4 regions of the Brevibacillus sp. TJ4 genome follow, and region 1 is predicted to be linked to each of the others. Evidence: riboswitches for the same ligand, from Rfam matches in the RefSeq annotation. Region 1 holds a riboswitch; each other region holds the start of a gene.
What was found. A riboswitch is a leader RNA that binds a small molecule or an ion and turns the genes downstream of it on or off. The one in region 1 is predicted to bind cobalamin.
Positions count from the first base shown of each region.

Region 1 (4,615 bases):
CGCCGTAGCAATCCCCGTTTAGCGCGCCCAGCTTGCGCGTCACTGAACGGGATAGCCAAAGGGCAAAAAGCAGGGAGACAGCGACTGCCACGAGCACCTGCCAGCCGCCGATCAGCCAGCCCGCCAGCGCCAAAAACGCGTAGGCGAGCAGAAACGCAAGCGGGGTAAGTCCATCGCGGATGCCTTTTCCTACACCGTCGTCGGCGTTCAGGTACGGCCAGTAGTAGATCGACAACAGCACATGCGTCCGTGCAGCCATCGGCACGAGCAGCAGCAGCATCGCTGTCCCGGCCTGTGCCAGCTCGATCAGTGCCGCCATTTTCAGCAGCAGCAACAGCAGTGCCGCCAACACGCCCATCGCGCCAACGCGGCTGTCCTTCATAATCGTCAGGGCTTGTTCCTTCGGCCTGCTGCTGCCCAGTCCGTCCGCCAGGTCCATCCAGCCGTCGAGGTGGAGTCCTCCGGTGATGTACACCCAGACGATCAGGGTGACAGCGCCAGCAAGCAGCGGACTGTACAGGGCAAGGCCGGCCTCGTACACTCCCCACAACAATGCCCCGATGACAAGCCCGACTGCCGGATACCAGCAGACGCTTTTTTTCCAGGCTTCTTCGGATGCTCTAAGCCAAGGGACAGGAATGCGAGTAAAAAAGGTAAGGGCGTGAAAAAACGCGTTCATGCCGCTTACTCGCCCCCTTTCCCGTGTGCACCACAGAACTCGCGAAGCCGTGCGATCAGCCGTTCATTGTCCTCCCGCCTGCGCACGGCTATGCGTACATGGCGAGAATCAAGTCCCGGGTACATCGCGCAGCTTCGAATCAGCACGCCGCTTTTGCCGAGTGCGTCCTGCAGCCCATGCGCGTCTGTCCACGCCGGTGTGCGAACGAGCAAAAAATTGGCTTCTCCCGGCCACACCTGCCAGTCCGGCAGACTGGACAGGGCAGAGATGAGGTATGCGCGTTCTTTCGCGATCAGCGCCCGCGTCTTCTGCTCGTACGCCACTTCGCGCAGGCAATGCTCCCCGGCGAGCAGCGCAAGCGCGTTGACGCTCCAAGTCACTTGCTTTTCCCGCATGCGCTCGACCACCTCCGGCAACGCGATGGCATAGCCCAGGCGCAGTCCGGGGATCGCGTACATTTTTGTCATCGAGCGGATCAGGATGACACGGGGGTAGCGTGCCAGCGTTGCTGCAAGCGAGAACTGCTTCTCTTCTTCCAGAAAATCGAGAAACGCCTCGTCTACGACCAGCCAGGTGCCCGTCTCTTCGGACCATTCCGCGAGCCTGACCAGTTCGTCGGGCGTGTAGCAAAGACCCGTCGGATTGTTCGGCGAGCCGACAAACACCATGTCAGCCTGTCGGCACAGTGCGTACAGCTCCTGCGCGTCCGGCTTGTAGCCGTTTTCTTCACGACCGTATATGCCGTGCAGCTTCGCCCCGAACTGACGGGACAATTGCGCGTATTCGGAAAAACAAGGGTAGACCAGGCCGACTGTCTTCGGCTCGCAGGCGAGAATGGCGAGCGCCATCGCTTCGGCAGCGCCATTGGTCGGCAGCAGCCACTCCGCAGGCAGTTGCAAGCGCTCGGACAAGGCATGGCGAAAGGCGCGATGGGCAGGGTCCGGATAGCGCACCACTTGCAAAAACTGGTCCTGCAATACCTCGATCACGCGCTCTGGCGGTCCTAGCGGGTTGATGTTGGCGCTGTAGTCGAGAAACGCATCCGGCCCGATCCCGTATCGCTCTTTCGCCGTCAGCAAATCTCCGCCGTGCCCGAATTTTTCCAGCACCTCCATCAAAACTCTACCCCCAACACAGCCGGTATCCCTTCGTCGTAGTAGTGCTTGACCGGCTTCATCTCCGTCACCAGATCAGCCAGCTCGACCAGCTCTTCCCGGGCACCGCGTCCCGTGACGACGACGTGCATGTGCTCCGGTCTTTTTTTCAATGTCTCCAGTACATCGGCGAGCGGCAGCACATCATCGATGGGGAACCTGTCGATCGCCAAGGCGTTGTTCAACTCGTCGAGGATGATGACGTCGTACGCTCCGCCAAGAATTCGCTGCTTGGCGAACTGCCATGCCTCTGCCAGCGCTGCCCGATGCTCTTCGGGCGTCTTCGTCCAGGTGAAGCCGACGCCTTTTTGCACGATTTCGATGCCGATTTTGTCAAACATGATTTTTTCCCCGTACGTGCGCTCCGGCGACTTGATAAACTGGATCATCAGCACCTTTTTGCCGCGTCCCGTCGCCCGTACCGCCAGCCCGAGAGCTGCGGTCGTCTTTCCTTTTCCATCTCCCGTGTACACCAGGAGAAGTCCCCGTTTGCTTGCCTGTTTGTCCACTCGATACCCCTCCCGACATGTCCGTCCCGTCATTGCCGTCGCGCAAAAAGCCGGCCATTATGCCAGAACAAAAAGAAAAACGCCTTGTCCTCCCTGCATGACAAGGAAAACAAAGCGTGGATAGCCCAAAGCCGCAATCCTCACCTTTTCCTTTGACCCGAAGGAAATCAGTGCTACACAAAAACAGGCAGGTCTCCTGGATCGAGGATCGACGCCTCTCTTCTCCTTCCCGCCCGCATGTGGGCAGTGGATGGCATACGCCGCGAAGAAAAGCTCCTCTCTTACAGTGGCGGGACCGCGTTGGCTTTTCACCAAACTTCCCTTTTAACCCTGTCTGGCCGCTTGGAAGCACATGCGCCTAGACAGGGACCTGTTTGCAAAACGTATATGCAGTTTACGACTGATACTTGCTTTAATAATAGCAAATACTGGTCGGGATTCAAGCAAAAGCTGAATGTCCAACTGTTACGCGGCTTTTTGAAAGCGCATTCTTTTTTTGCAGGATATGAAAAAAATTGTAGTTTACTAGAATCAGCATTTCCGTTACCATAATTGGCAAAACCATCTAGGCAGGTGAACGCTTTGTCATTTCCACCAATCCCGAACTTGCCGGGAGAAACGAATGAAATTCCGCCCGTTCGGCAAGAGTGCGGCGAACCGCTGATCCCGCTCTCCGCGCTTACCCCCAAATTAACCGTATACGCCGCTTACTACCACCAGGGCTATGAGGGCGCCCAACCGGAAATTTACCTGCGGGAAGGTGTTGCCCGCCGGCTGGTCACTGTCGCGGAAAAGCTGCCTTCGGAATACAGGCTGGTCGTGCTGGACGGCTGGCGTTCTCACATCGTGCAGGCGTCGATATACGATCGCTTCCGCCAGACGCTGCTCGCCCAAGGCTGGGAGGAAGGCGAACAACTGACGGCTGAACTGGGCAAATTTGTGGCCAAGCCGACAACCGACATCATCAAGCCGTCTCCCCATCTCTCCGGAGGTGCCGTCGACCTGACGATTGCCGGACCAGAAGGCTGGCTGGACATGGGCACGCCGTTTGACGATTTCAGCGACCTGGCGGCAACCCGCTATTTCGAAGAACTGACGGAAACATCCGAACACGTGCAAACCGTCCGCGAGAACCGGCGGATGCTCTACCACTTGATGGCGGAAGCAGGGTTTGTCAATTATCCGAGAGAGTGGTGGCACTACGAGTACGGAACGCGGGTCTGGGCGCGCAAGACCGGACAGGAAGCAATTTACGGCGGGATTTTGTCGCTTTCTCCCCAACCGCAATAACAACCTTACGAGAATTTTGCTAGTTTTCAGAAAAAACAGTTGAATAGTCCGAATCATTGCAATATATTAAAAAATAATTAAATATATTTCACATGGGGGTAGATGTACGTGAAGCGCAGGAAATCACTTTTCACCAGCCTGCTGCTTGTCCTCTCACTCACGGCAGCAGCATGCGGCAACAGTACGCCTGCAAATCAGTCACAAAGCGAAACTCCGCAGACCGCTACGGAACAGCCACCGGCCGCCTCGGCCACGCCATCTGATACGCTGTTCGTCGCGATCAACGCCGACCAGGGCACGCTCGACCCGGCTGTCACCTTTGACAACGGCGCATGGAAAATCACCTATCACGCCTACCAGCGACTGGTCGAGTACGATGGCGCATCGACCGAAGTAAAGCCAGGACTGGCCAAGGAATGGACAGTCAGCGATGACGGCCTGACCTGGACGTTCACGCTGGAGGAGGGCAACATGTTTTCCGACGGCACACCTGTCACTGCAGAAGCCGTCAAATTCACCTTTGATCGCACACTGGCAATCAAGCAAGGCCCATCCGACGTGTACAATGTCATCAAGGAAGTTCGCGTAGACTCGCCTACCACTGTCACGTTTGAACTGTCCCAGAACTTCCCTCCATTCCTTTCTACCCTGGCGGCCAACTACGGCAGCATCGTCAATCCGAAAGTAATGGAGCATGAGCAAAACGGCGACCACGGCCAAAACTACCTCGCAAACAACACCATGGGCAGCGGTCCCTACCAACTCTCTGAATGGAGAAAAGGGGAATACATCAAGCTCACCACGAACCCGCACTCCCCTGTCAAACCAACCCTTCAAACCGTCTTTTTCCGCATCGTCCCTGATGCCACTTCACAGCGTCTGCAGCTCGAGCAGGGCGAGATCGACATCGCCGAAGGAATTCCGAGCGAACAGATCAAGGCTGTCAAAGAAATGCCCAATGTAGAAGTGCTCCAGTTCCCAAG
Region 1 is NZ_CP185865.1:3,371,980-3,376,594, forward strand. Features, by position in the region: gene cobS (adenosylcobinamide-GDP ribazoletransferase) at 1-679, opposite strand, end outside; gene cobD (threonine-phosphate decarboxylase CobD) at 685-1,794, opposite strand; gene cobO (cob(I)yrinic acid a,c-diamide adenosyltransferase) at 1,794-2,342, opposite strand; cobalamin riboswitch at 2,512-2,731, opposite strand; gene ACAF76_RS16495 (M15 family metallopeptidase) at 2,925-3,632, shown strand; gene ACAF76_RS16500 (ABC transporter substrate-binding protein) at 3,735-4,615, shown strand, end outside.

Region 2 (4,615 bases), 1.3 Mb from region 1:
GGGCCAGCTCCCGTGTCGAAATCGTGCTGTTGACATGCAGCACGGCGGAGATTCCCTGGTCTACGTGCTCCTGAATTTCCGCGATCAGGTCAATCACTTTAAACTGGTCCATCTGGTAGGCCGACTTGTACGTAAAGTAGTTTTCCGGCGTCAAGTACGGCATCGGGTAGTACGTCGTCGAATTGGCGTACGTTCGCGTCTCGATATGCTCGACGATCGGCATCACGCTGGAAGTCGCGTTTTGGATATAGGAAATGCTTTGCGTAGGAGCAATCGCCAGTCGGTAGGCGTGGTACAGGCCATGCTTCTGTACCTGCTCTTTCAGTGCGGCCCAGTCTTCCTTTGTCGGGATCGCAATGCCCGCAAACAGCGCTTTCCCCTTCTCCGTACGCGGGAGGTACTCATTTTCCAGGTATTTGTGAAAGTATGTACCTTTGGCGTACTCCGATTTTTCGAAACCGGCAAACGTCGTTCCCCGCTCCCGCGCGATCTGCATGCTTTTTTCCAGCGAGTAGAAATTCATCATCATAAAGAAGGTGCGGGCGAAATCTTTCGCTTCCTCGCTCTCGTAGGCGATCCGGTTTTTCGCCAAAAAGCCGTTGAGGTTCATCGCGCCCAATCCGACCGAATGGAGCTCGCGATTTGCCTTTTGCACGCCCGGCGCATTCTCGATCTCTGTCATGTCGCTGACTGCCGTCACCGCTTCGATGCCTTCGTGTACGGATTCGCGAATCTTCTTGTGCTCCATCACATTGGCGATGTTGAGGGAAGCGAGATTGCAGCTGATGTCGCGACGGATCGTGTCCGGCTGGCCGTAGTTGGCGATCGTGGAAGTCTCTTGCAACTGGAAGATTTCCGTGCATAGGTTGGACATCTTCACCGTGCCGAGATCCTTCAGGGCGTGATTGCGGTTGGCGTTGCTCTTGTTCATAATGTACGGGTAGCCCGACTCCATCTGGATCATCGCGATCTTGGTCAGCATGTCACGCGCACTCATCACGACCTTTTTCTTCACTCTCTCGTTGGCCAGCAGCTCGTCGTACATCTCGTCCAGATCCATGTCGTCGAGGTGCACGCCGTATTCGCGGTAGACGGAGTATGGGGCGAACACGGTCAGCGGCTTGTCTTCCTCCGCGAGCTTGTAAAAGACATTCGGTACGATCAGGCCGATGGACAGCGTCTTGATGCGCGCTTTTTCATCTGCATTGATCTTTTTGCAATCGAGAAACTCGTTCACGTCCCAGCCGAAAATGTTGTAGTAGGCTGCACCCGAACCTTTTCGCTGCCCCATCTGGTCGGCGTAGGAAAACGCGTCTTCCAACAGCTTGAGCACCGGCATGATGCCTTTTGCCGCACCCTCTACCCCTTTGATTGGCTCTCCGCGTCCACGCAGCTTGGAGAGGTTGATCGCCACACCGCCGCCGATTTTGGAGAGCTGCATGCATGTGCCCAGCACGTAGTTGATCGAGTTGAGCGAATCGTCCATTTCCAGCAGGAAGCAGGAGACCATTTCTCCGCGGCGGCTTTTTCCTGCGTTCAAAAACGTAGGGGTGGCCGGCTGCAGACGCTGTTCCATCATCGAGACAGCGAGGCGCTTGGCCCGCTCGAAGTCTCCCTGGCCGAGCGACAGCGCCACGATCGCTACGCGGTCCGGGTACTGCTCCAGATAATACGCCTTGTCGTTCGTCTTCATGGCGTAGTCTTTGTAAAATTTGGAGATCGCCATGTAGGATGCAAACTGAAACGGAATCTCATACACCAGCTTGACGATCGCCTCTACCTGCTCCTCTGTGTAGTGCTCGTACACGTTTTCGTAGTAGTCGTTGGCAATCAGGTAGTCCAGCCGCTCTTTCCAATCCGAAAACGGCATCGTCTTGGCCCGCACTTCCTCCATGAATACCTCGACGGCTTCCCTGTCCTTTTCCAGTTGAAAAAATCCGTCTGCTCCACGCTGCATCAGTTCGTTGTTCAATTCAATATGCCGCAATTGCTGCCACCTCTTTTTGAAATTGTTCTATGTCGCGTCCGGTGCCGGACAGTTCGAACTTGCATAGCACTGGCACCTGGTAGCGGTGCGAAATCATGTCTGCACTGCGGGCGAAGTTGGCGCCCCAGTTGCGGTTGCCGCTAGCCGAAACCCCCCGCAGCAGCGCGTGGTTCTGTGCCAAAAAAGCATCTACTTTTTCCGGGACCTGGCCAAACCCGGTCGTGTATGTAATGAGCAAAAACGGCTCGTCCAGTTGCAAGTCCGGCTGAATCTGCACACTGCGATAGGCAGACCCCAGCTTGCGTACAAATCGCTGCACATTTCCGGTTCGTGAATCGTATGCGATCAACATGGCTCTCTACTTCTTACGCTCCTTTTCTCTATCAATACTATTTTCATAGAAAAACGCGCACTCGACTCAGGCTAGAAAGTCGAATACGCGTACGAAACCCATCCATGGTCTGTCACATGTACTGCGAAGCAGAGCGTCTTCAACACTTCCCTATCTCCCGTAGGTACCATCGTGTTCACGTATAGGCAGGTCTCCTGGCTTGCAGATCATCGTACTCGCTTCACCTTCCCGGTCCATCGACCAGTGGCATGCAACAAGCGTGTACTCTCTGCTTACAGTGGCGGGACCGCGCCGGATTTTCACCGAGCTTCCCTATTAAGTCTGCCAAAAGTTGGCTTGGCAAGACACCTACACGCACAATATGTAGTTGGTTTACTCAAAATACCATCTATATCTCGTATTCGTCAAGCAGGAAAATCGCTTCGAGTGTCGAGGGGGGTGCAAGATTCGGGGTGCAAGAGAAAGGAGGCTGGCAGGAAAATGGCCTTCGCATGCCTTGCGCGGGACCTGTATGCCTAAGAGAAAATGCAAAAAAAACCGGACATGCACCATAGGGCTGTCCGGAATCAGTGGATCGCTTTGAGTGTTTTGAGTTTCATTCCACATGCGCACATCGTGCTGTGTTTGAGCGAGCGAATTTGCGTGCCGCATTTCGGGCAGGTTTTCGTTGTGGGCTTCATATCTGTACACCTCTCTTCGTCAAATGGATGGAGAAGAAGGAGGGGCATTGCAGAAGACGACGGAATCGTCCCGCAATGCTCCCTCTCTGACATTTTATTTACACGATATGGTGAATTGAGAATAGATGGAGAATGGAACGAGAATCGGGTTGTTACGCTTACTTCGTCTCGTGGCCTACGGTCAGACCCAGTCCTTCTGCGACGCGTGCTCCGTATTCAGGGTCAGCTTTGTAGAAGTGCTGGATTTGGCGAATCTTGATTTCTTCTTTTTCCACGGCCTTCATGGATGCGACGATGTTGTTTACCAGGCGCGTACGCTCGTCTTCGGTCATCAGGCGGTACAGATCGCCAGCTTGCGTATAGTGGTCATCGTGGTCGTAGGCTACTTGTGCCGCAACCCCGGATACTTCAAACGGCGTTACTTTGGCATGGGCAGATTCTTTCGGTCCGTCAAAGCTGTTTGGCTCGTAGTAGACGGAGCCGCCGCCGTTGTTGCCAGTCGCCATAAAGCCGTCGCGTTGGTAGTTGTTTACTTCGACTTTCGGACGGTTGATCGGCAGTTGGTTGTGGTTTACACCTACGCGGTAGCGATGTGCATCTGCGTATGCGAACAGACGTCCTTGCAGCATTTTGTCCGGAGATGGCTCGACACCCGGAACCATGTTTCCAGGAGAGAATGTCGCTTGCTCTACCTCGGCGAAGTAATTTTCCGGATTTTTGTTCAGCACCATTCTTCCTACTTCGATCAACGGATAGTCTTTATGGGACCATACTTTTGTCACGTCGAACGGATCGAAGCGGTACGTATTGGCATCCTCAAGCGGCATGATTTGCACATACAGCGTCCAGGACGGATAGTCGCCTTTTTCAATTGCATTGAACAAGTCCTCTGTGTGGTAGTCCGGGTTTTCTCCGGCCAGCTTGGCAGCTACCTCGTTGGACATGTTTTTGACGCCCTGGTCGGAAATAAAGTGGTATTTCACCCAAACAGCCTGACCGTCTTCGTTTACCCATTTAAAGGTATGGCTGCCGTAGCCGTTCATATGGCGCAGCGTTGCCGGAATACCGCGATCCCCCATCAGATAGGTAACCTGATGCAGCGATTCAGGAGACAAGGACCAGAAATCCCATACCGCGGTCGGGTTTTTCAGGTGGGTACGCGGATCTCTTTTTTGCGTATGGATAAAATCAGGGAATTTGATCGCATCGCGAATGAAGAAGATCGGCGTGTTGTTTCCGACGATGTCGTAGTTTCCTTCCTCGGTATAAAACTTGACGGCAAAACCGCGCGGGTCGCGAACGGTATCGGCAGAACCGAGCTCGCCAGCCACCGTCGAGAAGCGGATGAACATCGGCGTGCGTTTGCCCACGTCGTTAAAGAGTTTTGCTTTTGTGTATTTGGACATGTCGTTTGTCACTTCGAAGTAACCGTGTGCCCCGGCACCTTTTGCGTGAACGACACGCTCAGGAACACGCTCTCTGTTGAAGTGAGCCAATTTTTCGAGTAGATGGACATCTTGGATCAATGTCGGTCCACGCGAACCAGCCGTGATCGAATTCTGATTATCTCCTACCGGTGCTCCCCAGCTAGTAGTC
Region 2 is NZ_CP185865.1:2,037,489-2,042,103, reverse strand. Features, by position in the region: gene nrdE (class 1b ribonucleoside-diphosphate reductase subunit alpha) at 1-1,987, opposite strand, end outside; gene nrdI (class Ib ribonucleoside-diphosphate reductase assembly flavoprotein NrdI) at 1,974-2,339, opposite strand; cobalamin riboswitch at 2,507-2,706, opposite strand; gene katA (catalase KatA) at 3,178-4,615, opposite strand, start outside.
Region 2: another riboswitch for cobalamin. It lies ahead of nrdI (class Ib ribonucleoside-diphosphate reductase assembly flavoprotein NrdI); the one in region 1 lies ahead of cobO (cob(I)yrinic acid a,c-diamide adenosyltransferase).

Region 3 (4,615 bases), 550 kb from region 1:
GCCATCCGCTGAACATTGGTTTGGCACCGACTACAACGGTCGTGACGTGTTGAGCCGCGTCATTTACGGGGCGCGCATTTCCCTGTGGGTCGGCACTTTCGCCGTAATCGGCTCGGTCATCGCCGGGACGGTTCTCGGACTTTTGGCAGGCTACTACGGGAAATGGGTGGATATCGTCATCTCCCGGCTGTTTGACATCATGCTTGCTTTTCCCAGCATTTTGCTGGCGATCGCGATCGTGGCAATTCTCGGGCCTTCCTTGCAAAATGCCTTGCTGGCGATTGCGATTGTCAATATACCCACCTTCGGGCGACTCGTCCGTTCCCGCGTACTGAGCCTGAAGGAAGAGGAGTTCGTTACGGCCGCACGGGCGATCGGGATGAAGGATTCGCGCATTTTGCTGCAGCACATCCTCCCCAACAGCATGGCCCCGATCATTGTCACGGGAACCTTGGGCATTGCCACAGCGATTATCGAAGCGGCAGCACTCGGTTTCCTCGGGCTTGGGGCCCAAGCTCCGGAGCCGGAGTGGGGCAAGATGCTCTCCGACTCCCGCCAGTATATCCAGAAAGCACCGTGGACAGTGATTTTTCCCGGGCTTTCGATCATGCTGACGGTTCTCGGCTTCAACCTGATCGGTGATGGCTTGCGTGACGCGCTGGACCCGCGCATGAAAAACTAGAAGAGAAGGGGGGACAAAACGCGTCTCCCTTTTTCCTTTCAGTACGCGCAGCGAAAAATCTTTGCATGCGGAGCCCCTCTTCCTTGAGTCTTTTTGCCGATACTTCTTCTATTTTTTCGCAGAAAATGGTATCCTCGCTATAAACTACTTGGTGAAAGAATGGTGAAGCAGCATGTCACAAGAGCGGATTGCAAACCTTCTCACATTTCTGCAACAGCAAGAGCTGGATGCGGTACTGATTACTTCCCCCAAGCATGTCTACTATTTGACAGGCTTTTATTCTGATCCGCACGAGCGTTTTATGGGACTGGTCATACCTGCTGTCGGGGAGCCTACCTTGATCGTTCCCGCGCTGGATCGCGATGCCGCCATGAATGCGTCTATCGTCAAACAGATCGTTACCCATACGGATGTGCAAAATCCGTTTGATATTTTGAAGCAGGCACTGCCGGGCGGCGTGAAAAAGCTCGGGCTGGAAAAAGGCCATATGACAGTCGAGCGCTTCGAAGCCTTGAGCGCAGTCGTCGCAGCTTCACAGTATGTGGACGTCGATCGGCCGCTGCGCGAGATGCGCATGATCAAGACGGCGGACGAAATCGCCCGAATCAAGCATGCCATTCGTCTGATTGAGGGTGCGATCAGGGAAACGGTGAAAAAAGTCCAGCCGGGCGTTATGGAAAAAGAGATCGTCGCCGAACTGGAATACCAGATGAAGCGGCTGGGTGCGGAAGGCCCTTCTTTTTCAACCATGGTCCTGTCCGGAGAAAACTCTGCGCTGCCGCACGGACATCCCGGTAGCAGGCAAATTCGCCAAGGAGAACTGCTCCTGTTCGATGCAGGCGTGGAAGCGGACGGCTATGTCTCGGACATTACCCGCACGTTTGCGGTCGGCGAGGTCAACGACAAGTTGCGGGACATCTACGAAACCGTGCTGGCTGCCAACAAGGCGGCTATCGCAGCGGTTCGTCCCGGGGTCTCTTTTGGCCATCTGGACAAGACAGCGCGCGACCTGATTACAGAAAAAGGGTACGGTCCATACTTCATGCATCGGCTTGGACACGGCCTGGGCATGGACGTCCATGAGTACCCTTCGATCCATGGCGAAAACAAGGACGAACTGCGCCCCGGAATGGTTTTCACCATCGAACCGGGCGTTTACGTACCTGGCGTCGCCGGTGTGCGCATTGAAGACAACGTCCTGGTAACCGAGGACGGCGTGGAGGTTCTGACGAGCTTCCCGAAAGAATTGACCGTCATCGGCTAAAGAACCACAATCAGACGAAAAACAATTGCATACATGTGTTTCATGGTGCTGTATGGACGCGACATCGTTCAGCAGCTTAAAAGGGAAGTCCGGTGAAAAGCCGGCGCGGTCCCGCCACTGTAAGGAGGAGTACCCTGTTGCAAACCACTGTTCCGTCGCAAGAAGGAATGGGAAGGGAGCAGGGTGCGAGGAATCCGAGCCAGGAGACCTGCCATGAAGCCTTTGCACAATCAACCCACGAGGATGGGGTGGTGTAGAAAGCTGACCGTCGTGTACCAGGAAATGCCTGTCCTGGCCTGGCTGTATGTACGCATAGACACCTTCCCGTTCGTCAACGGGAAGGTGTTTTTTGTTTGGCAGAAAGGGAGGTGATGCAAAAACAGGACGTGAAACGGGGCTGTATGCCCAACAGGCTACATAGCATGGGGAGGAGATTCATTCGTGAAGATGTTTATAAACATACAACGTACAAAAAATGCTTTCTTGTTGCTGGGAACGATCGCTTTCGCATTGACGCTTGCAGCATGTTCGAAAGAGGTGCAGCCGCAGCCGTCGCAGCCAGCCGCGGGCGAACCGGTGACGATTGAGACGAACGGAATGACGATTGCCTATCCACAGGCTCCGCAGCGAGCGGTAACCTTGAACCAGCACGTGACAGAGGTGATGCTCGCGCTCGGGCTGGAAGACAAGATGGTCGGTACGGCCTACCTCGACGACGCGATCTTGCCGCAATGGGAGGAAGCCTACGCGAAGATCCCGGTGCTCTCCGACAAATATCCGAACAAGGAAGTGCTGATGGCAGCGGAACCGGATTTTGTCTACGCAGGGTGGAAAAGCGGCTTTGGCGACCAGGGGGTAGGGACGATGGAGGAACTGGAGCAAATGGGGATCAAGCCGTATTTGCACATGTCCTCCAACATGACCGGACCGACGATGGACGATGTGTTTGCCGACATCCGAAACATCGGACGCATCTTCCGTATTGACGACAGGGCGGAGGAGTTGATCGCCCAGATGAAAGCAGAAATGGACGATACAGTCAGCAAAATCGAATCGGTGGACAAGCCGCTTACTGTTTTTGTCTACGACAGCGGGGAAGACAAGCCGAAGACAGCAGCAAGCAACAACTACATGACGCACCTGATCGAGCTGGCGGGAGGCAAAAACATCTTTGACGACATCGAGAAGGGATGGCCGGCGGTAAGCTGGGAGGAAGTCGTCGATCGCAAGCCGGATGTAATCGTCGTCGTCGATTACGGGAATACGAGCGTGGAACAAAAGCGCGAGTTTCTGCTTGCCAAAAGAGAGCTGGCCGAGGTTCCGGCAATCGCCAATCAACGGCTGATCGTACTGCCTTTGTCTGCCGCTGCTGAAGGGGTCCGCGCTCCGATCGCGCTGAAAATGCTGGCGGAAGGATTTTATCCGGAACGATTCCAGCAGTAGGAAGCGACAGGGATGGGAGTGGAGAAATGAATCTGCGTCGAATCAAGATGTCTTGGTTGCTGCTCGTACTGCTCGCATCTCTTCTCGTGTCCGTCACCATGGCGGTTACGCTCGGGTCGGTCAAGGTAGAAGCGGCGACCGTTTGGAAAATTGCCTTGTCAAAAGTGCCGCTTGTCGGCAATCAGATCCCGGTAGATTGGACGAGTGCGCAGCAGACGATCATCTGGGACATCCGTTTTCCCCGCGTGCTGCTGGGGGCGATCGTCGGAGCGAGCCTCTCGATTGTCGGAGTGGCCATCCAGGCGCTGGTCCGCAACTCGCTGGCAGATCCGTATATTCTCGGAGTTTCCTCGGGGGCCTCGGTAGGTGCAACACTCGTTATTTTATTCGGAGCATTCCAATGGTTTGGCCAGCTCGCCTTGTCACTGGGCGCGTTTGGAGGAGCGCTGCTGTCGATCCTGCTCGTCTTTTTTCTGTCTAGGCTGGGCGGGCACAACTCGACGACCCGCCTGCTGATGTCGGGAATCGCGATTTCTGCCATTTTGTCTGCGATCACCAGTCTGATCATCTTTTCGGCACCGAATGAGCAGGGCATACGCTCCGTGCTGTTTTGGATGAGCGGCAGCCTGGCGGGTGCAAAATGGGACTACCTGTTGATCCCGGCTGTTGTCTTGCTGCTCGCTTTTGCCGTTCTGACGGCACTGCACCGTTCGCTCAACGCAATGCTGATGGGCGAAGAAGCAGCGCGTACGCTCGGGGTAAACACGGCACATTTTCACAAGCTGTTGTTCGTGCTTACCGCCTTGCTTACCGGAGTGATCGTGGCGATTAGCGGTTCGATCGGCTTTGTCGGGTTGATGCTGCCCCATATTGTGCGGGTGATCGTCGGTTCCGATCACAAGCGCGTGTTGCCCGTCAGTGCGCTGTTGGGAGCCATTTTTCTCATCTGGGCCGATGTGTTTGCGCGACTGGCGTTTGCCCCGGAAGAATTTCCGATCGGCATCATTACGGCATTGTGTGGCGGTCCGTTTTTCATCTGGCTGATGCTGCGCAGTTCCTATTCGTTTGGAGGGAGTGGACGATGAACGATGTTGCGGTACGGGCAGAGCGGGTATCCCTCTCCTTGGACAAAAAGAAAATTTTGCATCAGATTGATCTGGAGCTTGGGGCAGGCGAAATCGTCGGACTGCTCGGTCCCAACGGCAGCGGCAAATCGACCCTGTTAA
Region 3 is NZ_CP185865.1:2,820,038-2,824,652, reverse strand. Features, by position in the region: gene ACAF76_RS13915 (ABC transporter permease) at 1-682, shown strand, start outside; gene ACAF76_RS13910 (M24 family metallopeptidase) at 855-1,946, shown strand; cobalamin riboswitch at 1,973-2,176, shown strand; gene ACAF76_RS13905 (ABC transporter substrate-binding protein) at 2,394-3,389, shown strand; gene ACAF76_RS13900 (FecCD family ABC transporter permease) at 3,416-4,474, shown strand; gene ACAF76_RS13895 (heme ABC transporter ATP-binding protein) at 4,471-4,615, shown strand, end outside.
Region 3: another riboswitch for cobalamin. It lies ahead of ACAF76_RS13905 (ABC transporter substrate-binding protein); the one in region 1 lies ahead of cobO (cob(I)yrinic acid a,c-diamide adenosyltransferase).

Region 4 (4,615 bases), 2.0 Mb from region 1:
CCTGCTTCTCCTGAGGAATACTCCAGCCGCAACAGCCAGTTGGAAAGCCAAAGCGTCAGGCAGTCGACCAGCACTACCGTCTCCTTTTGCGCCACTTCCTCGCGTTCGCCCAGTTTCTGCAGCAGGCTGTCCAGCGCAAACTGCTCCTCTATTGTCTCCCAGGAAAAGGAGGATTGGTCGCGCCGCTGCCGATGCAGACGGACGCGGCTTTCCAGTTCATCGTCGAACACAGGTGACGTCGCGATATAGATGCCCCGCTTGCCCAAGTGGGCTGCATACGATTCGGCAAACGAGCTTTTTCCGCTGCGCGCCCCTCCAGTCACCAAGATTGCCATCTGGCATCTCCCCCTTTTGCTCGCTGCCAGGTCCGATGACTCGTCATTCACCGGCGCGCAGCATGATTTGCGGCAGATGGTGAACGGGATGCTCCAACACAATCGGACGCGTCCCGTACACGTCTTCAATCAGGCCGCTTTGCAGGATGTCGTCCGGTCTGCCTGTCTCGACCTGTCTGCCCTGGTTCAACAGCAGCAGGCGATCACAGTAAAGCGAAGCCAGATTCAGGTCGTGCAACACGGCGACGACCGTAACTCCCGTCGTCCGCTGCCAGCTTCGGACGATATCCATCAACTGAATTTGATAGCCGATGTCCAGATACGTCGTCGGTTCGTCGAGCAGCAGAATACGCGGCTTTTGGACCAGCGCCTTGCCTAAGGCAACACGCTGCTTTTCCCCGCCGCTCAAGCGGTCCAAGGTGCGGTGCTGCAAATCTTCAAGCTCCAGCAAGGACACGATCTCATCCACGAGCGCTCCGGCGTCCTCCCGCTCTTCGCCGAGCCAGTTCTGGTACGGAAACCTTCCCATTTCCAGCACTTCACGCACCTGAAAACCGACCGGCGGCAACGTCTCCTGTTCGAGAACAGCCAGGATGCGCGCCAGCTCCTTGCGCGAATAGCGCTCGATGTTTTTCCCGTCGATCGCCACCGTGCCCTCATCACCCCGGATCAGGCCGGACATGATCTGCACAAGCGTCGACTTGCCGCTTCCATTCGGACCGATGACGCCAAAAAACTCGCCCTTGTCGACGTGAAATGTCACAGCCTGCAGCACGGTTTTGTGCATGTATCGTTTGCCCAGTTGGTCTACCCGGATCATCGTCCGATCCACTCCCTGTTCCGTTTGTTTCGTTTCAGCAGGTAGGCAAAGAACGGCGCCCCCAGAAAAGCGGTAATGACACCCAGCGGAAGCTCGGTTGGACTGAGCAGCATACGGGCCAGCGTATCCGCCCACAAGACGTACACTCCTCCCATAACCGTGGCCACCGGCAGCAAAATCCGATAGTCAGGTCCGACGAGCAGTCGCACCAGATGCGGCACGACCAGTCCGACGAAGCCGACGATCCCCGCGATCGAGACGGCCGCCGCTGTCAAAAGCGTAGAGACGAGCAGGACGATCAGCTTCGTCCGGTCAACCTGTACCCCCATATGGGCTGCCTGCCGCTCTCCCAAGGCGAACAGGTTGAGCGAACGAGCGTAGGAGACGAGGATGAGAAAGCCGACCAGCAAATAGGGGACCAGTACGTACGAATACGACCAGCCGCGAAACGAGAGGCTGCCCATCAGCCAGAAGACGATCTCATTGACGACCTTGTCGGACAAAGAGACCATAAGCGAGACGAAAGAGCCCAAAAACGCCTGCACCACTACGCCAGACAAAATCAGACGCTCGGTATGAAGGACTCCTTCGGTTCTCGCCAGGCCAAGCACGATCCACAAGCTGCAGCAGCCCGTGACGAAGGCGACGATCGGAATCCCCCACTCGCCGAAAAAAGCGAACTGAAGCCCGAATAAAATCAAAAAAGCCGCTCCTACTGCAGCGCCCGAGGCGACACCCATCGTATACGGATCAGCCAGCGGATTGCGCAGAACTCCCTGAAAGCCGGCTCCCGCCAGCGCCAGGCAAGCACCGACCAAAATCGCCAGAATCACGCGAGGAAAACGCACCTTCATAACGATCTGCTCCGCCGAATCCGCCCATGTGACCGGGACCCAATCGCCAACAAACGGAATCTGATGGAGGATGATCATCCACACCTGCGACAGCGGCAGATTGGCCGATCCCATGGAAATGCTGGCGATGGTGGAAAACAGCAGGATGATACCGCCTACTCCCATCCATGCCAAGAGCCTGCGTTTCATTTACTTCACCCGATCCGGGTAAACCGCTTTTGCCACTTCGATCAACCCTTGTGTAATGCGTGGACCCGGACGTGAGAGGATGTTCTGGTCCAGTCCGAATACCTGACTTTGCTGGATCGCCGTGATTTTGTCCCAGCCGCTGCGGTTCAGGATGATCTCATCCAGGCTCTTGCCTGTCGTCATATCCGTCACTCCGTCCGCGTAAAGGATGACATCCGGGTCTTCCAGAAGCACCTTTTCCTCGCTGATCTGATTCCAGCCCTCGGTGTCGCCGGCGATGTTGATCCCTTTTGCCAAGGCGATCAGCTCGTCCATGTACTCGCCTTTGCCTACTGTCCAGCCGGGCGCGAATTCGATGTACACTTTCTTTTGATCGTCTGCTTGTATGTCCTGAAGCGCATCCGACACCCGTTTGATGTCGGCTTTCATCTGCGCTACCACGTCTTCTGCTTGCTGCTGGCGGTCGGTGATGATGCCGACAGTCAAAATGTTTTGCATAATTTCATCCAGGCTGGAGGGATGGGTAATGTATACCGGCAAGCCGAGCGATTGCAGCTTCTGCGCAACCGGTCGCTCCATGGAGATGCCGCCGATCACCAAATCCGGGCTTTGCTCCAGAATCGCTTCTTCATTCGGCGAAGTAACGCCGCCCACCTTTGGTTTGGCCAGCGCCTCCGCAGGATAATCGTCGTAATCGGAAACACCGACTACATTCTCTCCCAATCCCAGGGCAAACAAAATCTCGGTTTCGGCAGGCGACGTCGAAACGATCCGCTCAGGGGCCTTTTCAAACGTAATTTCGTTGCCCGTCGCATCGGTGATCGTCAGCGGGTAGACGGTCTTGCGTTCTGTCTCTCCGGCAGATTCCGCCGCTTGCTGGGTGCCCTGATTCGTCTCAGGCTGAGGGGTGGTTACCTGACTCGTGCCGCTGCAGCCTGTCAAATACAGGATCACCAGCGCGGGTATGAACCATTTGCGAAGCCTTTTCATCGTACATTCTTCCTTCCCTTGCCTTTTTGCTCATTGTGGTTGCGTTCGCACAAAAGAAAAACCCTTTGAATCCAAAATGGACATACAAAGGGTCGGCTTTTCAGGCATCCTGATTCGGCCGCTCCTTTCCGCGAAGGAACGCGCGATATTCGACAGGCAGGTCTCCTGGCTTGCGGGTGTCAGACGCCCTCCCCTTCCCGTTTCAGCTTGGAAACAGTGGTTTGCGAAAGCGCTACCCGTTTTACAGTGGCGGGACCGCGCCGGATTTGCACCGGCTTCCCTTTTCACCTCGTCTGGCAACGAGGCACCTGTCGACTGTACCACTATGATGTTGGTTGGCATTGCTGATCGTTTTTGCAGAATACAACCATCATAGCATTGTTGCGGGAAAAAAAGAACAAGCGAAAGTTCGCAGCTTATGCTTGTGCGTTTGCCGCTTCTCGTTTCTGCATATAATCGAGCAGACCCATGGCGCTGACTTCCGCATCGATGCGGATATAGGAAAACAGCTCGTGCTCCTCGTCGACGCCCTGCTGCCGCAGCTCATCTTTCACGCGCGCGAACAGGCTGTCGCGCAGCTGCTCGTATCCGCGTCCGGCGGCGTACGCCTTTTCGCCTTCCTCGACGAAGATCGGCAGCCAGCGGAGCACCTGGCGATACGCTTCTTCGACCTGCTCGCTCATGCCGAAATGGCCGAAGTACAGCCGATCGAGCTTCATCTCGCGGTAGCGGGCAATCGCGCTTCGCATCTTGTCCGGATCAAACTGATTGGGTGACGTGGACGGGAGGAAAAACGGAACGCCTTCGCGCGCCAACTGGCAGTAGTACACACCCGCTGTATCCCCCGTAAACATGCCGTTGCTCACCGGATCGTAGATGCTGAAATGGTGGTTGGCATGTCCCGGCGTATCCAAAAACTGAAGTGTGCAGGCAGGACCAATCTGCAAGGTTTCGCCGTCATGCTTGGCAACAATCCGCTCCTGCGGCACGGCAACGATCGGAGCAAACAAGGAATCGAACAACGCCCCGTAGACCGCCTGTGCCCCTGCGATCAGGCGCGTCGGATCGACGAGGTGGCGTACTGCCTTGGGATGCGCGACGATGGTTGCATTCGGGCAGTCCGCGAGCAGCAGACCTGCTCCTCCTGCGTGATCCAGGTGAATATGGGTGAGAATGATGTACTTCACTTGCTCCAGCGTGTAGCCGAGCCGCTCCAGGCCGGCTCGTATGTAGGGAACAGACGGGCTAGGTCCTGTCTCGACGAGCGTCAGCTCCTCTTCTTCAATGACATAAATCCCCGTTCGTTCAGGCAGTCCACTGTCATAGCCGTCGATGAGCCAGACGCGCTTTCCCAGATCGATTGGTTCTTTGCCAGCTACTTTCTCTTCCACATTCCTTCCTCCTTGTCCAGCGTTTTCGCGGAAACA
Region 4 is NZ_CP185865.1:1,364,036-1,368,650, reverse strand. Features, by position in the region: gene cobU (bifunctional adenosylcobinamide kinase/adenosylcobinamide-phosphate guanylyltransferase) at 1-335, opposite strand, end outside; gene ACAF76_RS06500 (ABC transporter ATP-binding protein) at 379-1,155, opposite strand; gene ACAF76_RS06495 (FecCD family ABC transporter permease) at 1,152-2,198, opposite strand; gene ACAF76_RS06490 (ABC transporter substrate-binding protein) at 2,199-3,188, opposite strand; cobalamin riboswitch at 3,327-3,515, opposite strand; gene ACAF76_RS06485 (MBL fold metallo-hydrolase) at 3,605-4,579, opposite strand.
Region 4: another riboswitch for cobalamin. It lies ahead of ACAF76_RS06490 (ABC transporter substrate-binding protein); the one in region 1 lies ahead of cobO (cob(I)yrinic acid a,c-diamide adenosyltransferase).